2 regions of the Streptomyces sp. NPDC003635 genome follow, and region 1 is predicted to be linked to the other one. Evidence: riboswitches for the same ligand, from Rfam matches in the RefSeq annotation. Region 1 holds a riboswitch; the other holds the start of a gene.
The links. A riboswitch is a leader RNA that binds a small molecule or an ion and turns the genes downstream of it on or off. The one in region 1 is predicted to bind glycine.
Positions count from the first base shown of each region.

Region 1 (11,226 bases):
CCAGCGGGCCGCCCTGGAAACCGGGGAAGACCGAGGAGTTCAGCTTCTTGGCGAAGTCGGTGCCGCGGGCGAGGATGATGCCGCCGCGCGGCCCGCCCAGGGTCTTGTGGGTGGTGGAGGTGACCACGTCGGCGTACGGCACCGGGTTCGGGTGCAGCCCCGCCGCGACCAGCCCGGCGAAGTGCGCCATGTCGACCCACAGGTACGCCTCGACCTCGTCGGCGATCCGACGGAACTCGGCGAAGTCCAGCTGCCGCGGATAGGCCGACCAGCCGGCGATGATCACCTTGGGGCGGTGCTCCTTGGCCAGGCGCTCGACCTCGGCCATGTCGACCAGGCCGGCCTCGTCGACGTGGTAGGCGACCACGTTGAACTGCTTGCCGGAGAAGTTCAGCCGCATGCCGTGGGTGAGGTGGCCGCCGTGGGCCAGGTCCAGGCCGAGGATCGTGTCGCCGGGCTGGGCCAGCGCGAACAGCGCGGCCTGGTTGGCGGAGGCGCCGGAGTGGGGCTGGACGTTGGCGTAGGCGGCGCCGAACAGCTCCTTGACCCGGTCGATGGCGATCTGCTCGGCGACGTCGACGTGCTCGCAGCCGCCGTAGTAGCGGCGGCCCGGGTAGCCCTCGGCGTACTTGTTGGTCAGGACCGAGCCCTGCGCCTCCATGACCGCCAGCGGAGCGAAGTTCTCCGAGGCGATCATCTCGAGCGTGGACTGCTGACGGCCCACCTCGGCGTCGACCGCGGCGGCGATCTCCGGGTCGAGCTCGTGCAGGGGAGTGTTGAGAAGAGTCATCTACGATCCTCAGCCGGCGGAGAAGGCGGTGTACTCGTCGGCGGAGAGCAGCTCGGCCGGCTCCTCCGCCACGCGTACCTTGAACAGCCAGCCGCCCTCGAAGGGGGCGGAGTTCACCAGGGACGGGTCGTTGACGACGTCCTCGTTGATCTCGGTGACCTCGCCGCTGACCGGGGAGTACAGGTCGCTGACCGACTTGGTGGACTCCAGCTCGCCACAGGACTCGCCCGCGGTCACCGTGGAGCCGACCTCGGGGAGCTGGGCGTAGACGACGTCACCGAGCGCGTTGGCCGCGAACTCCGTGATGCCGACCGTCGAGACGCCGTCCTCGGCGACCGACAGCCACTCGTGCTCCTTGCTGTAGCGCAGCTGCTGGGGGTTGCTCATGGCCTGAATTCTCCTGTACGCGGGGGAGTGCTGATGAATGGGGGACTGCTGGAGGCGTGCGTGAGCAGCGGTGATGTGCTCAGCATCACCTACGGCTACTACTTCTGACGCTTGTAGAACGGCAGCGCCACGACCTCGTACGGCTCGTGACTGCCCCGGATGTCCACGCCGACACCGGCCGTGCCGGGCGCCGAGTGCGCGGCGTCGACGTAGGCCATGGCGATCGGCTTGCCCAGCGTGGGGGAGGGGGCGCCGGAGGTGATCTCGCCGATGACCTGGCCGGCGGCGACGACCGGGTACCCGGCGCGCGGGACCCGGCGGCCCTCGGCGATCAGGCCGACGAGGACGCGCGGCGGGTTGCCCTCCGCGCGGGCGGCGGCCTCGGTGAGCGCCTCGCGCCCGACGAAGTCGCCCTCCTTCTCGAACTTGACCACCCGGCCGAGCCCGGCGTCGAAGGGGGTGAGGCCGGTCGTCAGCTCGTGCCCGTACAGGGGCATCCCCGCCTCCAGGCGCAGGGTGTCCCGGCAGGACAGCCCGCAGGGGACCAGACCGACGGGCGCGCCGGCCTCGGTCAGCGCCTGCCACAGCGTCTCGGCGTCCGAGGGCTTCACGAACAGCTCGAAGCCGTCCTCGCCGGTGTACCCGGTGCGCGCGATCAGCGCCGGGACGCCCGCGACGGTGCCGGGCAGGCCCGCGTAGTACTTCAGGCCGTCGAGGTCGGCGTCGGTGAGCGACTTCAGGATGCCCGGGGACTCGGGGCCCTGGACGGCGATCAGCGCGTACGCGTCCCGGTCGTCACGGACCTCGGCGTCGAAACCGGCGGAACGATCCACCAGGGCGTCCAGCACGACCTGGGCGTTCGAGGCGTTGGCGACGACCATGTACTCGGTCTCCGCGAGCCGGTAGACGATCAGGTCGTCCAGGATGCCGCCGTCGGCCCGGCAGATCATGGTGTACCGGGCGCGGCCGACGCCGACGGAGGCGATGTTCCCGACCAGGGCGAAGTTCAGCAGCCGGGCCGCCTGCGGTCCGGTCACGGTGATCTCGCCCATGTGGGAGAGGTCGAAGAGGCCGGCCTTGGTGCGCACGGCGTTGTGCTCGTCCCGCTCGGAGCCGTAGCGCAGCGGCATGTCCCAGCCGGCGAAGTCGGTCATGGTCGCGCCCAGCGAGCGATGCAGGGCATCGAGGGCGGTACGACGGGGTTCGGTGCTGCTCATCGGACGGATGTCTCCCAAGGCATGACGGGCGAGGTCGTTCCTCCCCATCTGTCATCGGAACCTGAGAGGTTCGCCATGACCCCCAGTGGGCATGGCTTGCACCTTGGGTGGGACCACCACAGGGGCGGTCCGCTTTTCAGATGTGCCTCGCCCGCGCGGTAACGGGGCCTGAGAGATTCAAGGGAGGGACTTGCTCCTTCGGCGCCCCAGCTCAAGGCTGGGAACTCTCCCGCGCGGATTCAAACGGCCGGTATGCAGTTGGCGCGGACATCATTGCACGCATCGGTCCGGTCCGGCAGGGCCGCATCTGTAACCGGGCTGTGGCGGTACGCGTACAGAAACGGAAGGCGCACGGCATTACCTTCTCTTTACGCTCAACGGGCAGGTGCTCTACCTGACCCAGGGGAGGACGATCACGTTGAACAGGACCACGGCGTACGCGACCACCACGGGCATCGCGGTGCCCCGGCAGCCCGCTGCCCCCGTTCTCGAGGGCTGCGCCCCGGTCGTACGCGATCTGCGCGAGCGCGGCGGTCGCAGCCCGCACGCGCTGCTCTTCGGGCCCCAGGACCTCGTCGTGATCACCGGCCTGCCCGGCAGCGGCAAGTCCACGCTGATGAAGCGGGCCGTGAAGGGCACCCGCATCGACTCCCAGGACACCCGGGACCGCTGGGACGCCCGCATGCCCGGCTTCCTTCCCTACGCCGTCTACCGCCCCCTCGTCCGCCTGGCCCACTACGCCGGTCTGTGGCGAGCCCTCCGTTCCGGCCAGGGCGTCGTCGTGCACGACTGCGGTACGCAGGCCTGGGTACGCGGCTGGCTCGCCCGCGAGGCCCGGCGCCGGGGCGGCGCCCTGCACCTGCTCGTGCTGGACGTCACCCCGGACCAGGCCCTGGAGGGCCAGCGGGAGCGCGGCCGGGGCGTGTCCCGATACGCCTTCCTGCGGCACCGCACGGCGGCCGGGCGGCTGCTGCGCGCGGTGGAGAAGGGGGAACTGCCCCAGGGCTGCGGGTCGGCGGTGCTGATCGACCGGCCCGCGGCGGGAGTGCTGCGCCGGATCGGCTTCACGGGCTGATTCCGGCTGATTCCCGGTCCGCCGGGAGGCGCTAGCCTTTTCAGCCACAGCAGTGGTTACGGCAGGCGGTCAGACAGATGGACTTCCCGGCGGATCTCCCCGCGGACTTTCCGGCGCAGGCACACCCCCATCCGCACGGCGGATGGCCCGGCAACGAGCTGGAGGAGGTGCTCTCCGCCTCCCTCGGCGTGCCCTCGGCGGGCGGCCGGATCATCGAGGTCCTGGGGCGCAGCTTCCTGTGGGTCCCGCTGCCGTCCGGCGGCGGCCCGCACAGCGGCCCCCTGGACCTGCCCACGCTGGAGATCGAGGGCCAGGCCTACGTCCCCGTCTTCAGCTCCGAGGAGCAGTTCCGCCAGGTCGTCGGCGCGCACATGTCGTTCACCATCGCCCCCGCGGTGGAGTTCGCCCGCGGCCTGCCCCCGCAGGTCGGGATCGCGGTCAACCCCGACGGCGTGGTGGGGATACCCCTCCCGCCGGTCGCGGTGGCCGAGCTGTGTCGGGTCGGCCGCACGCCGCTGGACGGCCCCGCGAGCGGCGGCCGGGTCAAGCTGTACGAGCCGGACTGGCAGGACGACCCGGTCGACTTCCTGGCCGCGGCCTCGGCGGAGTTCGCCGCCACGGGAGTCGTGACGACGGCCCGCCGCTGTCTGGCCGCCATCGAAACGGCGGATCCCGTGATGTTCGTGGGAGTGGAACTCTCCAACTGGGAAGGCGACCTCCGCACGCTTCCGATGGATGCTTTGGGCAGGGCCCTGGGCAGGGTGCCGACGAAGTGGCCGGTGAACCTCATCCTGCTGGACATGGCGGCCCAGGACCCCGTGGCGATCTGGATGCGTGAAAAGGTGCGGCCCTTCTACACCCAGGGCTAGCGGGGGAACCCAGGGGCGCGGTGGGCCGGGTCGATGTGCGGCTCCGCCGCGTGGGCGCGACAGACCCCCACGCCGCCGCAGCCGCACGACCACCGCAAGTCCCGGAGGGGCGGGCGGCCTTAAGCTAGGGTCACGGCTCGGGCGAGAGTGAAGATGAAGGGGCGGTACAGGTGAGCGCCAGCGGCATCGCGGCCGGTCAGGTCGAGCACATGCTGCGCCAGGTCACGCCCGGGCGGTACGACGCCTACGAGGCGCTCCTGCGCGCGCTCGCGACGCCCAACTCCGGCCAGATCTGGATGCTGTTGTGGCACGGCCAGGCCGGCTCCCCGGACGCCCAGTACGGGAACATGGAGGTCGAGGGCTACGGCTACGCCCCTTGCGTCACCTCCGCCCAGGAGTTGTCGGCGAGCGGCTGGAACCGTTCCTACGAGGTCGTGGACGGCATCGACGTCGCCCGCACCCTGTACCCGGACCACTTCGGCCTCTGGCTGAACCCGCACGCCCAGGGCGGCGGCGTCGGCATCCCCTGGCTCGATCTGCGCCGGATCGCCACCGGCCTCGACCGTCAGCCGGCCGGGCCGCTGCGCCTCTCGGAACCCGGCATCGAGATCCCGCACTTCTACGCCCTGCTCGCGCAGAACGCCCACCGCACCCCCGCGGTCCGCACCTTGCGCCGCGCCTGGGTGCAACCGGCCCTCGGTGCGCCGTATCTGGCCATCGGCCTGGATGTGTACGACACCAGCCCGCCCGCGGTGGACTCGGTGCGCGCGATGATGCAGCAGTCCATCGGGGCGGTCCCGGACGGCCTTCCGGTCTCGACGGTGGCGATGTCCGACGAGTACGACCCGGTCGCGATGTGGATGCGGGCGAACGCCCGACCGTTCTACGACCGTGAGGCGCACGCGGCCCAGGCACCCGCCGCGGGATACGGCTACCCTCCGGCGCACGGCGGCTACTGACGTATGACGGACCGTCGGCCTCTTCACGCGCCGGGCACATTTCTGCGCGCGTAGATGATGGCGAACGTCATGAAATGTCCGATGTGTCCCAACTCCCTACCGTCCGGGGTCCGTTATCCCCTGTTCGGATAACGGAATCCCTAGCGCATCATCACGGTTACGCATACTTTCACCGCCAGACCTGGCGGGTGATCGTGACGACGCTGAAGACTCCCGACTCAGACACGGGGTCGGTCGATCCTGTGATCGAGTGCAAGTCGACAAAGCCGTAATCCACGGCGGGTGTAGGCCGGTCACCACCGGCGAGAGGGGTCGGGTCACTGTGACCGCACCGATCGAGACCACCGGGGCAGCCGAGGCGCAGCCGGAGGCTGTGCTCAGCGGCGCCGACAAGGGGCAGATCGAGGGCCGTTCCCTTGGGCAGATCGCCTGGTCCCGGTTCAAGAAGGACAAGGTCGCCGTGGCGGGTGGCGTCGTCGTCATCCTGCTGGTGCTGCTCGCGGTCCTGGCCCGTCCCATCCAGGCCCTCTTCGGCCTCGACCCCAACGCCTTCAACCAGGACCTGCTCGACCCCAACACCTCGCTGCCCGCCGGGGACTGGGGCGGCATGAGCGCGGAGCACCCGCTGGGTGTGGACCCCAAGTTCGGGCGGGACATCGCCACCCGGATCCTGGAGGGCTCCTGGGTCTCCCTGGTCGTGGCGTTCGGGGCCACCATCCTGTCCAACACCATCGGCACGATCCTCGGTGTGATGGCGGGCTACTACGGAGGGCGGGTGGACACGATCATCAGCCGTCTGATGGACACCTTCCTCGCCTTCCCGCTGCTGCTGTTCGCCATCGCCATCTCGGCGACGCTGCAGGGCGGTGCCTTCGGCCTGGAGGGTCTGCCGCTGCACATCAGCGTGCTGATCTTCATCATCGGCTTCTTCAACTGGCCGTATCTGGGCCGCATCGTCCGCGGTCAGACCCTGGCCCTCAAGGAGCGCGAGTTCATCGACGCCTCCCGGGGCATGGGAGCCAAGGGACCGTACATCCTCTTCCGGGAGCTGCTCCCGAACCTGGTCGGCCCGATCATCGTCTACTCGACGCTGCTCATCCCGACGAACATCCTTTTCGAGGCCAGCCTGAGCTTCCTCGGCGTCGGCATCCAGCCCCCGCAGGCGTCGTGGGGCGGCATGCTCAGCGAGGCGGTCAACTTCTACAAGGTCGATCCGCAGTTCATGATCGTGCCTGGCCTCGCCATCTTCGTCACCGTCCTGGCGTTCAACCTGCTCGGCGACGGACTCCGTGACGCTCTCGACCCGCGCAGTAGCCGCTGACGTGCGGCCGCGTCGAGGGCCCATCAAGTTTCCAACTATGGAGGGGAAGCAGACCATCATGCGAAGGTCAGCGCTGGCCGCCATCGCGGCCATCGGCACTGTGAGCCTGGTGCTTTCGGGTTGCAGCAAGGCCGATGACAACAACGACAATGGCGACGGCAACAGCAAGTCGGCCGGTGCCAACGCAGCGACCAAGGGTGTCGTCAACGCCTCCGACGCGAAGGGGGGCACGGTCACGTACGAGTACTCGGACGTGCCGGACTCCTTCGACCCGGGCAACACGTACTACGCGTACATGTACAACCTCTCCCGGCTGTACGCCCGTCCGCTGATGACGTTCAAGCCCGCCGCGGGCGAGGCCGGCAACGAGCTGGTCCCGGACCTCGCGTCGGCGCCGGGTGAGCCCAGCGACGGCGGCAAGACCTGGACGTACAAGCTGCGTGAGGGCCTCAAGTACGAGGACGGCACGCCGATCACGTCCAAGGACGTCAAGTACGCCGTGGAGCGCTCCAACTTCGCGCGTGACGTGCTCTCGCTCGGCCCCAACTACTTCCAGCAGTTCCTCGAGGGCGGCGACAAGTACAAGGGCCCGTACAAGGACAAGAGCGGCAAGGGCCTCGCGTCCATCGAGACGCCGGACGACACCACGATCGTCTTCAAGCTCAACCGCGCCTTCCAGGAGTTCGACTACCTCGTCGCCACCCCGCAGACGGCCCCGGTGCCGAAGGCGAAGGACAAGGGCGTCGAGTACGTCAAGAACATCGTGTCCTCGGGCTCCTACAAGTTCGAGAGCTACTCCGAGGGCAAGGAAGCCGTCCTCGTCCGCAACGAGAACTGGGACGCCAAGACCGACCCGCTGCGCAAGCAGTACCCGGACAAGATCGTCGTCAAGCTGAAGGTCAACGCCGAGACGATCGACCAGGACGTCCGCGCCGGCAAGGCGATCGACCTCGGCGGCGGTGGCGTCCAGGCCGCCACGCAGGCGGAGGTCGTGGGCGACCCCGACCTCAAGGCCAACACCGACAACACCTTCGGTGGCCGTCTGGTCTACATGGCGATCAACACCAAGCTCGCGCCGTTCGACAAGGTCGAGTGCCGCAAGGCCGTGCAGTACGCGGTCGACAAGAACTCGGTGCAGACCGCCCTGGGCGGCCCGATCCGCGGTGACATCGCCACCACGGTCCTGCCGCCGGACATCCCGGGCTACGAGAAGTCCGACCTGTACGCCACCCCGGACAGCAAGGGTGACGCGGCCAAGGCCAAGGAGCAGCTGAAGGCCTGCGGCAAGGACACGATCAGCACCAACATCTCGGCGCGCAGCGACCGTCCGCAGGAGATCGCCGCGGCCACCGCGATCATCAACTCGCTGAAGGCGGCGGGCATCAACGCCACCCTCAAGCAGTACCCGTCGGGCAAGTACTTCACCGACAGCGCGGGTGTGCCGAAGTTCAACAAGAAGCAGAACATCGGCCTGCACATGATGCAGTGGGGTGCCGACTGGCCCTCCGGCTACGGCTTCGAGCAGCAGATCCTGCACGGTGACGCGATCGGCGAGTCCGGCAACACCAACCTGTCGCAGCTCGACAACGCGGACATCAACTCGATGCTCGAGAAGGCGATCGCGACCGAGGACGAGGCCGAGCGCAACAGCCTCTACGCCGAGATCGACAAGAAGACCATGGAGGAGGCGGCTCTCGTTCCGCTGACCTACTTCAAGGTCCTGCTGTACCGTCCCGCCGGCTTCACCAACCTGGTCTCGACGGCGGCCTTCAGCGGTCAGTACGACTACCTCAACATCGGCACGACCAAGAAGTAGCCCCGGAAGGCAGGTGAAGGCATTGGTGCCCGCGGGCTTCGCGGCCCGCGGGCACCAGCGCCGATCCCCGTGATCTCGTATATCCTCCGCCGGACGGTCGCGGCAGTGATCCTGCTGCTGGTCGTCACCGCGGTCACCTTCGCGATCTTCTTCCTGCTGCCCCGGCTCGCCGGCCAGACGGCCGACCAGCTGGCTCAGCAGTACATCGGGAAGAGCCCCTCGAAGGCCGACATCGAAGCGGTCAAGCAGAACCTCGGTCTCGACCAGCCCGTGTACGTCCAGTACTGGGACTTCATCAAGGGGATCGTCTCCGGCGCGACCTATGACCTGGGCCCCACCACCGCGCAGTGCAACGCGCCCTGCTTCGGCTACTCCTTCAAGACCCACGAGGCTGTCTGGCCGCATCTGACCGACCGTCTGCCGGTGACGCTGTCCCTGGCCGTCGGTGCCGCCGTCATGTGGCTGCTGGGCGGAGTCACGGCCGGTGTGATCTCCGCGCTCAAGCCGCGGTCGTTCGCCGACCGGACGTTCATGGGCATCGCCCTCGCCGGTGTCTCGCTGCCCATGTTCTTCACGGGCCAGCTCGCGATCTTCCTCTTCACCTACCAGTGGCCGATCTTCGGCCGCGAGTACGTCCCCTTCACCGAGAACCCCTCGCAGTGGGCCAACACGCTCTTCCCGGCATGGTGTTCGCTCGCCCTGCTCTACTCCGCCATCTACGCCCGGCTCACTCGCTCGGGCATGCTGGAGACGATGAGCGAGGACTTCATCCGCACGGCCCGCGCCAAGGGCCTGCGCGAGCGGAACGTGGTGACCAAGCACGGGCTGCGGGCCGCGCTGACCCCGATCATCACCGTCTTCGGCATGGACCTCGGACTGCTGCTCGGCGGCGCCGTGATCACCGAGTCGGTCTTCTCCCTGCACGGCATCGGTGAGTACGCCGTGCAGTCCATCCGGGACAACGACCTGCCCCCGATCCTCGGCGTCACCCTCCTCGCCTCCTTCTTCGTCGTGCTTGCCAACTTCCTGGTGGACCTGTTGTATGCCGCCGCCGACCCGCGGGTGAGGCTCTCGTGACCGAACGCTCCAAGACCGGTGCCGCTGTGGGGGAGCCCGTGAAGGGCCCCTCCGACGCGCCCACCGCGTTCCTCGAAGTCCGTGACCTCAAGGTGCACTTCCCGACCGACGACGGCCTGGTCAAGTCCGTCGACGGGCTCAGCTTCAAGCTGGAGAAGGGCAAGACCCTCTCCATCGTGGGCGAGTCCGGCTCCGGCAAGTCCGTCACCTCGCTGGCGATCATGGGCCTGCACAAGCTCGGCGCGCGGGGCAAGAGCGTCCAGATGTCGGGCGAGATCTGGCTCGACGGCAAGGAACTGATCTCCGCCGCCCCGGACGAGGTACGCCGGCTGCGCGGTCGCGAGATGGCGATGATCTTCCAGGACCCGCTGTCCGCGATGCACCCGTACTACACGATCGGCAACCAGATCGTGGAGGCGTACCGCGTCCACCACGACGTCAGCAAGAAGGTCGCGCGCAAGCGGGCCATCGAGATGCTCGACCGGGTCGGCATCCCCGAGCCCGCCAAGCGTGTCGACGGCTACCCGCACGAGTTCTCCGGCGGTATGCGCCAGCGCGCGATGATCGCCATGGCGCTGGTGAACAACCCCGAGCTGCTCATCGCGGACGAGCCGACGACCGCCCTGGACGTGACCGTCCAGGCGCAGATCCTCGACCTGATCCGGGACCTGCAGAAGGAGTTCGGCTCCGCGGTCGTCATCATCACCCACGACCTCGGCGTGGTCGCCGAGATCGCCGACGACGTCCTCGTGATGTACGGCGGCCGGTGCGTGGAACGCGGCTCGGTCGACGACGTCTTCGAGCGGCCGCAACACCCCTACACCTGGGGCCTGCTCGGCTCGATGCCCCGCATCGACCGGGAGACCTCCGACCGGCTCATCCCGGTCAAGGGCGCGCCGCCGAGCCTCATCAACGTCCCCTCGGGCTGCGCCTTCCACCCGCGCTGCCCGTACGCGGACGTCCCCAAGGGCGATGTCACCCGCACCGTGCGCCCCGAGCTGACGCAGGTCGGCACCGGACACTTCTCCGCCTGCCACCTCTCACCGGAGGACCGCACGCGGATCTGGACCGAAGAGATTGCGCCGAAGCTGTGAGTGAAACCAGGAAATCGGACGTGACCGTCCCGGCGCAGGCCTCGGCGCCCGCCGCGGAGCGCGAGGTGCTGCTCAAGGTCGAGGGCCTGCAGAAGCACTTCCCGATCCGCAAGGGCGTGCTCCAGCGGCAGGTCGGCGCGGTCAAGGCCGTCGACGGCATCGACTTCGAGGTGCGCAAGGGCGAGACGCTCGGCGTGGTCGGCGAGTCGGGCTGCGGCAAGTCGACCATGGGCCGGGTCATCACCCGGCTCCAGGACCCGACGGGCGGCTCGATCCACTTCGAGGGCAAGGACATCACGCGGCTGAACACGGCCGGGATGCGTCCGCTGCGGCGGGACATCCAGATGATCTTCCAGGACCCGTACGGCTCCCTGAACCCCCGGCACACCATCGGCTCGATCGTCTCGGCGCCCTTCCGGCTCCAGGGCGTCGAGCCCGAGGGCGGGGTGAAGAAGGAGGTCCAGCGGCTGCTGTCGCTCGTCGGTCTGAGCCCCGAGCACTACAACCGCTACCCGCACGAGTTCTCCGGCGGTCAGCGTCAGCGCATCGGCATCGCGCGGGCGCTCGCCCTGAAGCCGAAGCTGGTCGTGGCGGACGAGCCGGTCTCGGCGCTGGACGTGT
Region 1 is NZ_JBSFOK010000007.1:213,683-224,908, reverse strand. Features, by position in the region: gene glyA (serine hydroxymethyltransferase) at 1-790, opposite strand, end outside; gene gcvH (glycine cleavage system protein GcvH) at 800-1,177, opposite strand; gene gcvT (glycine cleavage system aminomethyltransferase GcvT) at 1,276-2,394, opposite strand; glycine riboswitch at 2,433-2,540, opposite strand; glycine riboswitch at 2,541-2,636, opposite strand; gene ACWDRW_RS09895 (AAA family ATPase) at 2,813-3,469, shown strand; gene ACWDRW_RS09890 (enhanced serine sensitivity protein SseB) at 3,547-4,338, shown strand; gene ACWDRW_RS09885 (enhanced serine sensitivity protein SseB C-terminal domain-containing protein) at 4,509-5,297, shown strand; gene ACWDRW_RS09880 (ABC transporter permease) at 5,620-6,618, shown strand; gene ACWDRW_RS09875 (ABC transporter substrate-binding protein) at 6,677-8,434, shown strand; gene ACWDRW_RS09870 (ABC transporter permease) at 8,504-9,511, shown strand; gene ACWDRW_RS09865 (ABC transporter ATP-binding protein) at 9,508-10,605, shown strand; gene ACWDRW_RS09860 (ABC transporter ATP-binding protein) at 10,602-11,226, shown strand, end outside.

Region 2 (11,226 bases), on a different contig from region 1:
CTTCGACCTCACCGATCTGATCCGTTTCCACAAGGAGAAGGGCGCGCTCGTCACCGTCTGTCTGACGCGCGTGCCGAACCCGCTGGAATTCGGCATCACCATCGTCGACGAAGAGGGCAAGGTCGAGCGTTTCCTCGAGAAACCGACCTGGGGCCAGGTCTTCTCGGACACGGTGAACACCGGTATTTACGTCATGGAGCCCGAGGTCTTCGACTATGTCGAGGCCGATGTGCCCGTCGACTGGTCCGGCGATGTCTTCCCTCAGCTGATGAAGGAGGGCAAGCCGATCTATGGGTACGTCGCCGAGGGCTACTGGGAGGACGTCGGTACCCACGAGAGCTATGTGAAGGCCCAGGCCGACGTCCTGGAGGGCAAGGTCGACGTCGAGCTCGACGGTTTCGAGATCTCCCCGGGCGTGTGGGTGGCGGAGGGTGCCGAGGTGCATCCCGACGCAGTTCTGCGGGGACCGCTCTACATCGGGGACTACGCCAAGGTCGAGGCCGGCGCCGAAATCCGTGAGCACACCGTCGTCGGCTCCAACGTGGTCGTGAAGAGCGGGGCCTTTCTGCACAAGGCCGTGGTGCACGACAACGTGTACGTGGGGCAGCACAGCAATCTTCGGGGCTGTGTCGTCGGAAAGAACACCGACATCATGCGCGCGGCCCGGATCGAGGACGGCGCCGTGATCGGCGACGAGTGCCTCATCGGGGAAGAGTCGATCATTCAGGGCAATGTACGGGTCTACCCGTTCAAGATCATTGAGGCCGGTGCGTTCGTCAACACCTCGGTGATCTGGGAGTCCAGGGGGCAGGCGCATCTCTTCGGCGCCCGTGGGGTCTCGGGCATCCTGAATGTGGAGATCACACCGGAGTTGGCCGTGCGCCTCGCCGGTGCCTATGCGACGACCCTCAAGAAGGGGTCGACCGTCACCACGGCCCGTGACCACTCCCGTGGTGCGCGAGCGCTCAAGCGGGCGGTGATCTCCGCGTTGCAGGCGAGCGCCATCGACGTACGCGACCTCGAGAACGTCCCCCTGCCCGTGGCCCGCCAGCAGACCGCGCGCGGGAGTGCCGGCGGGATCATGATCCGGACGACGCCGGGTGTGCCGGACTCCGTGGACATCATGTTCTTCGACGGGCGGGGTGCCGATCTGTCGCAGGGCAGTCAGCGCAAGCTGGACCGGGTCTTCGCGCGTCAGGAGTACCGGCGTGCGTTCCCGGGTGAGATCGGGGACCTGCACTTCCCGGCCAGCGTCTTCGACTCGTACACGGGTTCGCTGTTGCGGAACGTGGACACGACCGGGATCGCCGAGTCCGGGCTCAAGGTCGTCGTGGACGCCTCCAACGGGAGCGCGGGGCTCGTCCTGCCGAGCCTGCTCGGAAAGCTCGGCGTCGACTCGCTGACCATCAATCCCGGTCTGGACGAGTCCCGGCCCACGGAGACGGCCGACGCCCGGCGCTCGGGGCTCGTGCGGCTCGGGGAGATCGTCGCTTCCGCGCGGGCCGCGTTCGGCGTGCGGTTCGACCCCGTCGGTGAGCGGCTGTCGCTGGTCGACGAGAAGGGGCGGATCGTCGAGGACGACCGGGCGCTGCTCGTTCTGCTCGACCTGGTCGCCGCTGAGCGGCGCAGCGGGCGTGTGGCGCTGCCGGTGACGACCACCAGGATCGCCGAGCAGGTGGCGGCGTACCACGGGACGCAGGTGGAGTGGACGACGACCTCGCCCGACGACCTGACCCGGGTCGGGCGGGACGAGACCACCATCTTCGGTGGTGACGGGAAGGGCGCGTTCATCGTCCCGGAGTTCAGCAGCGTCTTCGACGGCACGGCGGCCTTCGTACGGCTGATCGGTCTGGTGGCGCGGACGCAGCTCACCCTCAGCCAGATCGACGCGCGGATTCCGCGGGCGCATGTCCTCAAGCGCGATCTGGCGACTCCGTGGGCGGTCAAGGGGCTGGTCATGCGGCGGGTCGTGGAAGCGGCCGGAGACCGGTCCGTGGACACCACGGACGGGGTACGCGTGGTCGAGGCCGACGGGCGCTGGGTGATGGTGCTGCCGGATCCTGCCGAGGCGGTCACCCATCTGTGGGCGGAGGGTCCGGACGACGCCTCCGCGCAGGCTCTGCTCGACGAGTGGTCGGCGGTGGTGGACAGCGCCGGTCGCTGAAACGGGCACTACGCGCGTGTGCCGGACAAGTGTCCCCAAGGGGGCCTGTCCGGCACGCCGGTGGGGCCATTCGGAGGTACTGCGCGCGACGTGCGACGATGTGCGGCATGCCGCAGCAGCCCCCCGTTCGGAGCATTCCCACGCGCCCCTCGCGTCCGGACGCCTCCATGTCGCTGCTCACCAACGTCATGGACCACAGCCTCGATGACGGTTACGCCGAGGCGGCGGCCCGGAAGAAGGCCGCTGACGGCGGTCTGCCGAAGACGCTCCGGGCGAAGCTGGGGCTCGCGGCCGGCCTGGTGCTCGCGGCTCTGGTCGTCACCGTCGGTGCGGCCCAGGCGCGGGTCGCGGCTCCCGTCGTGGCGAAGGAGCGCGAGGAGCTGATCGACCGGATCGATCAGGAGACCGAGGCCGCGGACGAGCTCGAGGACAGCGTCGACAAGCTGCGTGACGACGTGAGCGCGCGCCAGCGCGAGGCGCTCAAGGAGAGCGGCGGTGAGCAGGCCGAGCTGGTGGGCATCCTCGCCGGAGCCGTGGAGGTGCACGGCCCCGGCGTGAAACTGGTCGTCAACGACGCCAAGGACTCCAGCGGGGGCGGCGACGGGGACCCGCGTGAGACCACCGGGTTCTCCGACACCGGTCGGGTCCGGGACCGGGACATGCAGCGGGTGGTCAATGGCCTGTGGGAGTCGGGGGCCGAGGCCATCTCGATCAACGGGCAGCGGCTGACGGCGCTGTCGGCGATCAGGGCAGCCGGTGACGCCATACTGGTCGACAACAAGCCGCTGGTGCCGCCGTACACGGTGCTCGCGGTGGGGGACGGGGAGCAGCTGAGCAGCAGGTTCCAGGACAGCGCCGACGGGTTGTATCTGCATGCCCTGCAGGAGAACTTCGGCATCCGGACCGGCATCTCCACGGAGGACGATCTCCGGCTGCCCGCGGCACCCAGCGTGACCGTACGAACAGCACAGCCGAACACCGAGAACACCGAGAAGGGCACATCGTGATCGCCGTACTGGGCCTCGTCGTGGGAGTCGTGGCCGGCCTGTTGGTCCGGCCTGAGGTTCCGGCGGTCGTCGAGCCTTATCTGCCGATCGCCGTCGTCGCGGCGCTGGACGCCGTCTTCGGTGGTCTGCGGGCCATGCTCGACGGCATCTTCGACGACAAGGTCTTCGTGGTCTCGTTCCTGTCGAACGTGGTCGTGGCCGCGCTGATTGTGTTCCTGGGCGACAAGTTGGGCGTGGGGGCGCAGCTGTCCACCGGCGTCGTCGTGGTTCTCGGCATCCGTATCTTCTCGAACGCCGCGGCGATCCGTCGGCACGTGTTCCGGGCGTGAGGCCGATGAGCAACCAGGACGAGACGCGCGAGACCAGACTCCGCAAGGAACTGCCCGAGGAGGTCCCGGCCGAGGCGCCCGAGGCCGCGGAACCGGCTGCCGAGGCCAGCTCCGAGCTCACCGGCCGCCAGCGGCTCGCCAAGGGGCTGTGGCCGCCGCGGGTCACCCGGGCCCAACTGATCGTCGCCCTGCTGCTGTTCGGCCTCGGCTTCGGCCTGGCGGTGCAGGTCGCGTCCAACAGTGACGGGGATGACGCCCTGCGCGGCGCGCGTCAGGAGGATCTTGTCCGCATCCTCGATGAACTGGACGACCGTACTCAGCGTCTTGAGGACGAGAAGCAGGGACTCGAGAAGCAGCGGGACGAACTGGAGAACAGTTCGAACCAGGCCGAGGAGGCTCGCAGGCAGACGGTCGAGAAGGAGCGGCAACTCGGCATTCTGGCGGGCACGGTGGCCGCGCAGGGACCCGGCATCACGGTGACCATCGACGACACGAAGGGGACGGTCGAGGCGGACATGCTGCTCGACGCCATTCAGGAGTTGCGTGCGGCCGGCGCGGAGGCGATCCAGGTGAACGGGGTACGCGTGGTGGCGGGTACCTATCTGACGGATTCGGAGAACTCCGTGAGCGTCGACGGGAACAAGATCAACGCGCCCTATCGTTTCAAGGTCATCGGCAAGCCGCAGGATCTCGAACCGGCGCTCAACATCCCTGGAGGCGTGGTGCAGACTCTCGAGAAGGAGCAGGCCACCGTGACTGTCGAGCGGTCGGACAAGATCGTTGTGGACGCCTTGCGAGCCGCGCAGCGGCCTGACTACGCTCGGTCGTCCTCGCGGTGAATCGGCGGTGCATGGGGGACGTCCGGCGAGGGCATGAGGTTGCGGGGGGTCGGCGCACCGAATGGGTGGTGCGTGGTGGAAACTGTCTGGTGGATACGGACGTTGTGAGGATGTCCGGGTCGGCCGAAGTGTGCAGTCAGGGTTCGTCCTGCCCCACGGGCGGGTCTGTTTCAGTCAAGGGGAATCGCCCGTGAAGTTGTTTGCGAAGTTGTTCGGCAAGAGCGCGCGGCAGGGCAACGAAAATGCCACTGCCCGGCACCGCGCGCAGCCTGACGCAGAGGGCCAGCGGCCGTTGTTCCGGGACCAGGTCGGTGGTCCGGGCGGTGACATTTCCGGAGGTCAGGGCGCGCCGTCTGTTGACCCTGCCCAGTCCGCAGGCATAGGTTTCGGCCAACCGTCAACCTCAAGTACGGGTGGAGGGTTTTCCGCCGACCCGTACGCGTCCAATGCCCCGGCGGGGCAGCCGCGGCAGGAGGATCCGTCCATGTCGGCCCTGGTGTGCACGAGGTGCGGTAACCGCAACGCGGAGAACAGTCGCTTCTGTTCCAACTGCGGTGCTCCGCTGCGGGCGGGCGCCGTGCCCGAGCGTCCGTCCGAGACCACGTCCACGATCTCCATCTCCGGTCTCGAGGCCTACGAGGCCGAGGCCACCGGGCAGACGCCGATTCCGGCGCTGTCCCCCGAGGCGCAGGCGGCCGTCGAGGCGCTGCCGCTCGGCTCCGCGCTCCTGGTGGTGCGCCGTGGGCCGAACTCGGGCAGCCGCTTCCTGCTGGACAGCGACCTGACAACCGCAGGTCGTCATCCGCAGAGCGACATCTTCCTGGACGACGTCACCGTCTCGCGTCGGCACGTGGAGTTCCGCCGGAGCCCGGACGGCTCGTTCACGGTGGCTGACGTGGGCAGCCTGAACGGCACGTACGTCAACCGCGAGCGGATCGACCAGGTCGCCCTGTCGAACGGTGACGAGGTGCAGATCGGAAAGTACCGGCTGGTCTTCTACGCGAGCCAGCGAGGCTACTGACCCTCCCCCGGAGAAGGTCCATGCTTCATACACCGAGCGGCGGTGCCGGACACGGCGCCGCCGCCACGGACAACGGGCTGATGAGCATCGGCACGGTGTTGAACGTCCTGCGCGACGAGTTCCCCGAAGTCACCATCTCCAAGATCCGCTTCCTGGAGTCCGAGGGCCTTGTCGAGCCGCGGCGGACCCCGTCGGGGTACCGCAAGTTCAGCGTGGACGACGTCGAGCGGCTCGGCCATGTGCTGAGGATGCAGCGGGACCACTATCTGCCCCTGAAGGTGATCCGGGAGCACCTGGACGCCATGGAGCGCGGTGAGGCCGTAGCCCTGCCGACCGTGGGCCGCCAGCGGGACGGCGAGGGCGGGCCGGAGCTCTCCGAGGCTCCCACGGCCGCTCGGATCGGGCGGAGCGAGCTGATGGCCGCCGCGGAGATCGGTGAGCGCGAGCTCGAGGAGTGGGAGTCGTACGGGCTGATCGCGCCGCTGCCGGACGGGGTGTACGACGCCGAGGCGGTCACCGTGGCCGCCCTCGTCACCGAGCTGGGGCGGTTCGGGATCGAGCCGCGGCATCTGCGGGTCATGAAGGCCGCCGCGGACCGTGAGGCCGGGCTCGTGGACCAGGTCGTGGCGCCGCTCAGACGCCACCGCAACCCGCAGACCAGGGCGCTGGCCGAGGCCCGTACGAAGGAGCTGGCGGGGCTCACGGTGAGGCTGCACGCGGCACTCGTGCAGACCGCGCTCGGCGTGCGGCTGCCCTGAGCCGGAGGGGTACGGAGGGCCGGATCGGCCGCCCGTTTCCTGCCCGACTACCCAAACATCCCGGGCACGGCCTAGGGTTGCTGTGTGAACGAGCTCGATGTCGTAGGTGTCCGGGTCGAAATGCCCTCCAACCAACCGATCGTGCTCCTGCGCGAAGTGGGAGGCGACCGCTACCTCCCCATCTGGATCGGGCCGGGGGAGGCGACGGCCATCGCCTTCGCCCAGCAGGGCATGGCCCCCGCTCGACCGCTGACCCACGACCTGTTCAAGGACGTGCTGGAGGCCGTCGGCCAGGAGCTCACCGAAGTGCGCATCACCGACCTGCGTGAAGGCGTCTTCTACGCGGAGCTGGTCTTCGCCAGCGGGGTCGAGGTGAGCGCCCGCCCGTCCGATGCCATAGCGCTGGCCCTGCGCACCGGAACGCCGATCTACGGCAGCGACGGGGTGCTCGACGACGCCGGCATCGCCATCCCCGACGAGCAGGAGGACGAGGTGGAGAAGTTCCGCGAGTTCCTCGACCAGATCTCGCCCGAGGACTTCGGCACCAGCAGCCAGTGAGCCGCCGCTGCGGCCCGGCCGACCAGCGGTTCGCGACGGGCGGTCAGGGGCGGCTCGCGGCTCGGGCCTCGGCAATTGCCAGCGGCGAGTGAGAGCGTCCTACGGCCCGACCCCAGTGCATTCGGCTAGCCTTTCCCCGCGGTGGGGTACGGGAAACCACTCCTAGGGTGATTATCACTCGGCGTGCCGAGTGTGGCGATCGTTGACGCACCCCTGGTGACTGCCTACCGTCGAGAAGGCAGGTCAAGGACGGAGGTCGGCGTGAGAAGCAGCGGCGACGGTACGGCTGGGGGTGCCCCCGGACGCAGTCTCGGGGAGAGCGGTCCGTACCCGCTTCACGGCAGCGCGGCCGACCACGCTCCGCAGCGACCGGCGGCCGTGCCGAGCAGCGGAGGGGCGACGTCGATGGCGTCGGAGCAGATCGGTTACCGCGGGCCGACGGCCTGTGCGGCCGCCGGCATCACCTATCGGCAACTGGACTACTGGGCGCGCACCGGGCTCGTCGAGCCGAGTGTGCGGCCCGCCTACGGGTCGGGGACGCAGCGCCTGTACAGCTTTCGGGACGTCGTCGTCCTGAAGATCGTCAAGCGGTTCCTGGACACCGGGGTGTCGCTGCAGAACATCCGTACCGCCGTGCAGCATCTGCGGGAGCGGGGCTTTCGTGATCTGGAGCGGATGACGCTCATGAGCGACGGTGCCACGGTCTACGAGTGCACCTCGCCCGACGAGGTGCACGCGCTGCTCCAGGGTGGTCAGGGCATCTTCGGGATCGCGGTGGGTGTGGTCTGGCGGGACGTCGAGAGCGCGCTGTCACAGCTGCACGGGGAGCGGATCGACACCGGCGAGACGCTCGTCGGTCCCAATCCGGCGGACGAGCTGGCGCGGCGGCGGAACCGGGCGGTCTGAGCAGCACGTCGTGCTCCGGGGGCATTGTCAGTGGCGTAGGGCAGCATCGGACATGTGAGAAGCGCGCCGACCATCCTGCACCTCGACATGGATGCCTTCTTCGCCTCGGCGGAGCAGGCGTCCAAGCCGAGCCTGCGCGGGAAGGCCGTGATCGTCGGTGGGCTCGGGCCGCGTGGCGTGGTGGCGACGGCGTCGTACGAGGCCCGGGTCTTCGGCGTGAACTCGGCGATGCCCATGGCGCAGGCGCGTCGGCTCGCGCCGAACGCCGCGTATCTGGTGCCGCGCTTCGGGTTCTACCGGTCGATCAGCGAGCAGGTCATGGGCCTGCTGGGCGCCCTGTCGCCGCTCGTGGAGCCACTCAGCCTCGATGAGGCCTTCGTGGATCTGGAGGCCGGGGGCGCGGCCTGGGACGCGGAGTCGGCGCGGCTGGCGGGGGTGAAGCTGCGCGCCGACATACGGGCGGTCACGGGGCTGACGGGGTCGGTGGGGCTCGCGGCGTCCAAGATGCTGGCGAAGATCGCGTCGGAGCAGGCCAAGCCGGACGGGCTGGTGCTGATCGAGCCGGGGACCGAGCGGGCGCTGTTGGGGCCGATGTCGGTGCGGACCCTGCCGGGGGTGGGGCCGGCCACGGGTGATCATCTGCGGCGGGCCGGGATCCATACGGTCGACGAGCTGGCCGAGGCGGGAGAGGACGAGCTCGTACGGCTCCTCGGGAAGGCGCATGGGCATGCGCTGTACGCGATGGCAATGGCTCGTGACGAGCGGCCCGTGGTGGCCGAGCGTGAGACGAAGTCGGTGTCCGTGGAGGACACGTACGACGTCGACATCCACGACCGGGTGCGGGTGGGGCTCGAGGTGCAGCGGCTGGCCGACCGGTGTGTGCGGCGGTTGCGGGGCGCCGGGCTGTCCGGGCGGACGATCGTGTTGAAGGTGCGGCGGTACGACTTCTCGACCCTGACGCGGTCCGAGACCTTGCGGGGGCCCACGGATGATCCTTCGGTGGTGCGGGAGGCGGCTGCCCGGTTGCTGGAGTCGGTGGACACGACGGGGGGTGTGCGGCTGCTGGGGGTGGGGGTGAGTGGGCTGGCCGACTTCACGCAGGAGGACTTGTTCGCGCAGGCCGCGGGTGAGCTGGCCGCGGAGACGGGTGCGGAGGACGGGGATGCGGCCGGTGAGGCCGCGGGCTCGGCGGGGGAGGTCGTCGGTGCCGCCGAGCGGCGGTGGGCCGCGGGGCATGACGTGCGGCACGCCGAGTTCGGGCATGGGTGGGTGCAGGGCAGTGGGCTGGGGCGGGTGACCGTGCGGTTCGAGACGCCGCAGTCCGAGCCGGGAAGGGTGCGGACCTTTCGGGTGGACGATCCGGCGCTCTCGGTCGCGGAGCCGTTGCCCTTGGTGCCGGTCAGACCCGATGTGCCGGTGGACGGGGTCGGGGCGTGAGCGGAGGCCGGGCACCTCAGCCCACAGGGGGAGGTTTACGTGTCGGCGTCTTCTGTGCCGGCCAAGTTGCCGAAGTCGTGGTCCGGGGAGGGAGGTGGGGTGATGTCCAGGCCGTAGTGGTGGTAGAGCTGCAGTTCCTGTTCGGGGGAGAGGTGGCGGCCCACGCCGAAGTCGGGGGCGTCCTTGATCAGGGCGCGTTCGAAGGGGACGTGCAGGGTGCCCTCGATCAGCTCGCTGGGTTCCAGGGGCACGAAGGCGTCCCTGCTGAACAGGCCGGTGCGTATGGCTGCCCACTCCGGTACGCCGGTCGCGTCGTCGAGATAGACCTCGTCGATCGTGCCGATCTTCGTGCCGTCTCGGTCGAACGCCTTGCGGCCGATCAGGTTGCGCGGATCGATGTCGGTCTGCACGGGCCCTCCACTTGGTCGCAACTCATCCGTAAGCACTACGAAAGAGCACATTGGGTGAAGCGGCCACTCGAACGCCCGGTCGTTGACCTCGCTGGTACCCTGGCAGCGGCTGCTGACCCCGTGCGGGAGAGTCCTCCAGACATCATCGGAGGCGCCGAAGGAGCAAATCCTCCCCGGAATCTCTCAGGCCCACGTACCGCACGGACGAGGTCACTCTGGAAAGCAGGGCGGGTGTCGACGGCTTCCGCTCTCACCGACGGTGAAAGCCGGGTGCCCTCGGGCCCCGGTGAAGCTCTCAGGTTGAGATGACAGAGGGGGAGGCCGTCCGGGTACCCGCGCCGTGGTACCCCTCGCAGGTCGCGTCAGACCAGGAGGCCTCCGCAATGACCGCCCACCGCATTCCGCTCGCAGAGCTCGAGCAGGGGATTCCCTTCGAGCAGCGTCATATCGGCCCTGACCATGAGGCTCGGGCCAAGATGCTGGCCCAGGTCGGGTACGGATCGCTCGACGAGCTCACCGCCGCCGCGGTGCCGGACGTGATCAAGAACGCCGACTCCCTCGATCTGCCGGGTGCGCGTACCGAGGCCGAGGTGCTGGCCGAGCTGCGGTCGCTGGCCGACCGTAACCAGGTCCTCGATTCCATGATCGGACTCGGTTACTACGGGACCTTCACCCCGCCGGTGATCCTGCGGAACGTGATGGAGAATCCCGCCTGGTACACCGCCTACACGCCGTACCAGCCCGAGATCTCCCAGGGGCGGCTCGAAGCGCTGCTGAACTTCCAGACCACGGTCGCCGACCTCACCGGGCTGCCCACCTCCGGCGCCTCCCTGCTCGACGAGGGGACCGCCGCGGCCGAGGCCATGGCCCTGTCCCGGCGCATGGGCAAGAACAAGAAGGGCCTCTTCCTGGTCGACGCGGACGTCCTGCCGCAGACCATCGCCGTGATCGAGACCCGCGCCGAGCCGACCGGTGTCGAGGTCGTCGTCGCCGACCTCAGCGAGGGCATCCCGGCCGAGATCTCCTCCCGCGAGATCAACGGCGTGCTCCTCCAGTACCCCGGCGCCTCCGGTGCCGTACGGGACATCAAGGCCGTCATCGACCAGGCCCATGAGCTCGGCGCGCTCGTCACCGTCGCCGCCGATCTGCTGGCGCTGACGCTGCTGACCTCTCCCGGTGAGCTGGGCGCGGACATCGCGGTGGGCACCACCCAGCGCTTCGGTGTTCCGATGGGCTTCGGCGGTCCGCACGCCGGCTACATGGCCGTACACGAGAAGTTCGCCCGCAGCCTGCCCGGGCGGCTGGTCGGAGTGTCCGTGGACGCGGACGGGAACAGGGCCTACCGGCTCGCGCTCCAGACGCGTGAGCAGCACATCCGGCGCGAGAAGGCGACCAGCAACATCTGCACCGCGCAGGTGCTGCTGGCCGTGATGGCCGGCATGTACGCCGTTTACCACGGCCCCGAAGGCCTGAGGAGCATCGCCCGGCGCGTGCACCGGTACGCCACGATCCTCGCCGCGGGGCTCACCGCGGGCGGTGTGGAGGTCGTGCACGGATCCTTCTTCGACACGGTCACCGCGCGGGTTCCCGGTCGGGCCGCCGAGGTCGTCGCCGCCGCCCGTGAGAACGGCGTCAACCTGCGCCTCGTCGATGCCGACCACGTCTCCGTCGCCTGCGACGAGACCACCGCGCGGGCCCAGCTGGGCGCCGTGTGGAGCGCGTTCGGCGTCGAGGGGGACATCGAGGCGCTGGACGCCGAGGTCGAGGACGCGCTGTCGCAGGAGGCGCTGCGCGGTG
Region 2 is NZ_JBSFOK010000089.1:1,519-12,744, reverse strand. Features, by position in the region: gene ACWDRW_RS39460 (sugar phosphate nucleotidyltransferase) at 1-2,164, shown strand, start outside; gene ACWDRW_RS39455 (DUF881 domain-containing protein) at 2,263-3,171, shown strand; gene ACWDRW_RS39450 (small basic family protein) at 3,168-3,500, shown strand; gene ACWDRW_RS39445 (DUF881 domain-containing protein) at 3,506-4,339, shown strand; gene ACWDRW_RS39440 (FHA domain-containing protein) at 4,401-5,360, shown strand; gene ftsR (transcriptional regulator FtsR) at 5,381-6,118, shown strand; gene ACWDRW_RS39430 (bifunctional nuclease family protein) at 6,203-6,676, shown strand; gene ACWDRW_RS39425 (MerR family transcriptional regulator) at 6,938-7,582, shown strand; gene ACWDRW_RS39420 (DNA polymerase IV) at 7,637-9,019, shown strand; gene ACWDRW_RS39415 (PRC-barrel domain-containing protein) at 9,055-9,429, opposite strand; glycine riboswitch at 9,543-9,638, shown strand; gene gcvP (aminomethyl-transferring glycine dehydrogenase) at 9,813-11,226, shown strand, end outside.
Region 2: linked by a shared signal. The riboswitch ahead of gcvP (aminomethyl-transferring glycine dehydrogenase) and the one ahead of gcvT (glycine cleavage system aminomethyltransferase GcvT) in region 1 are both predicted to bind glycine.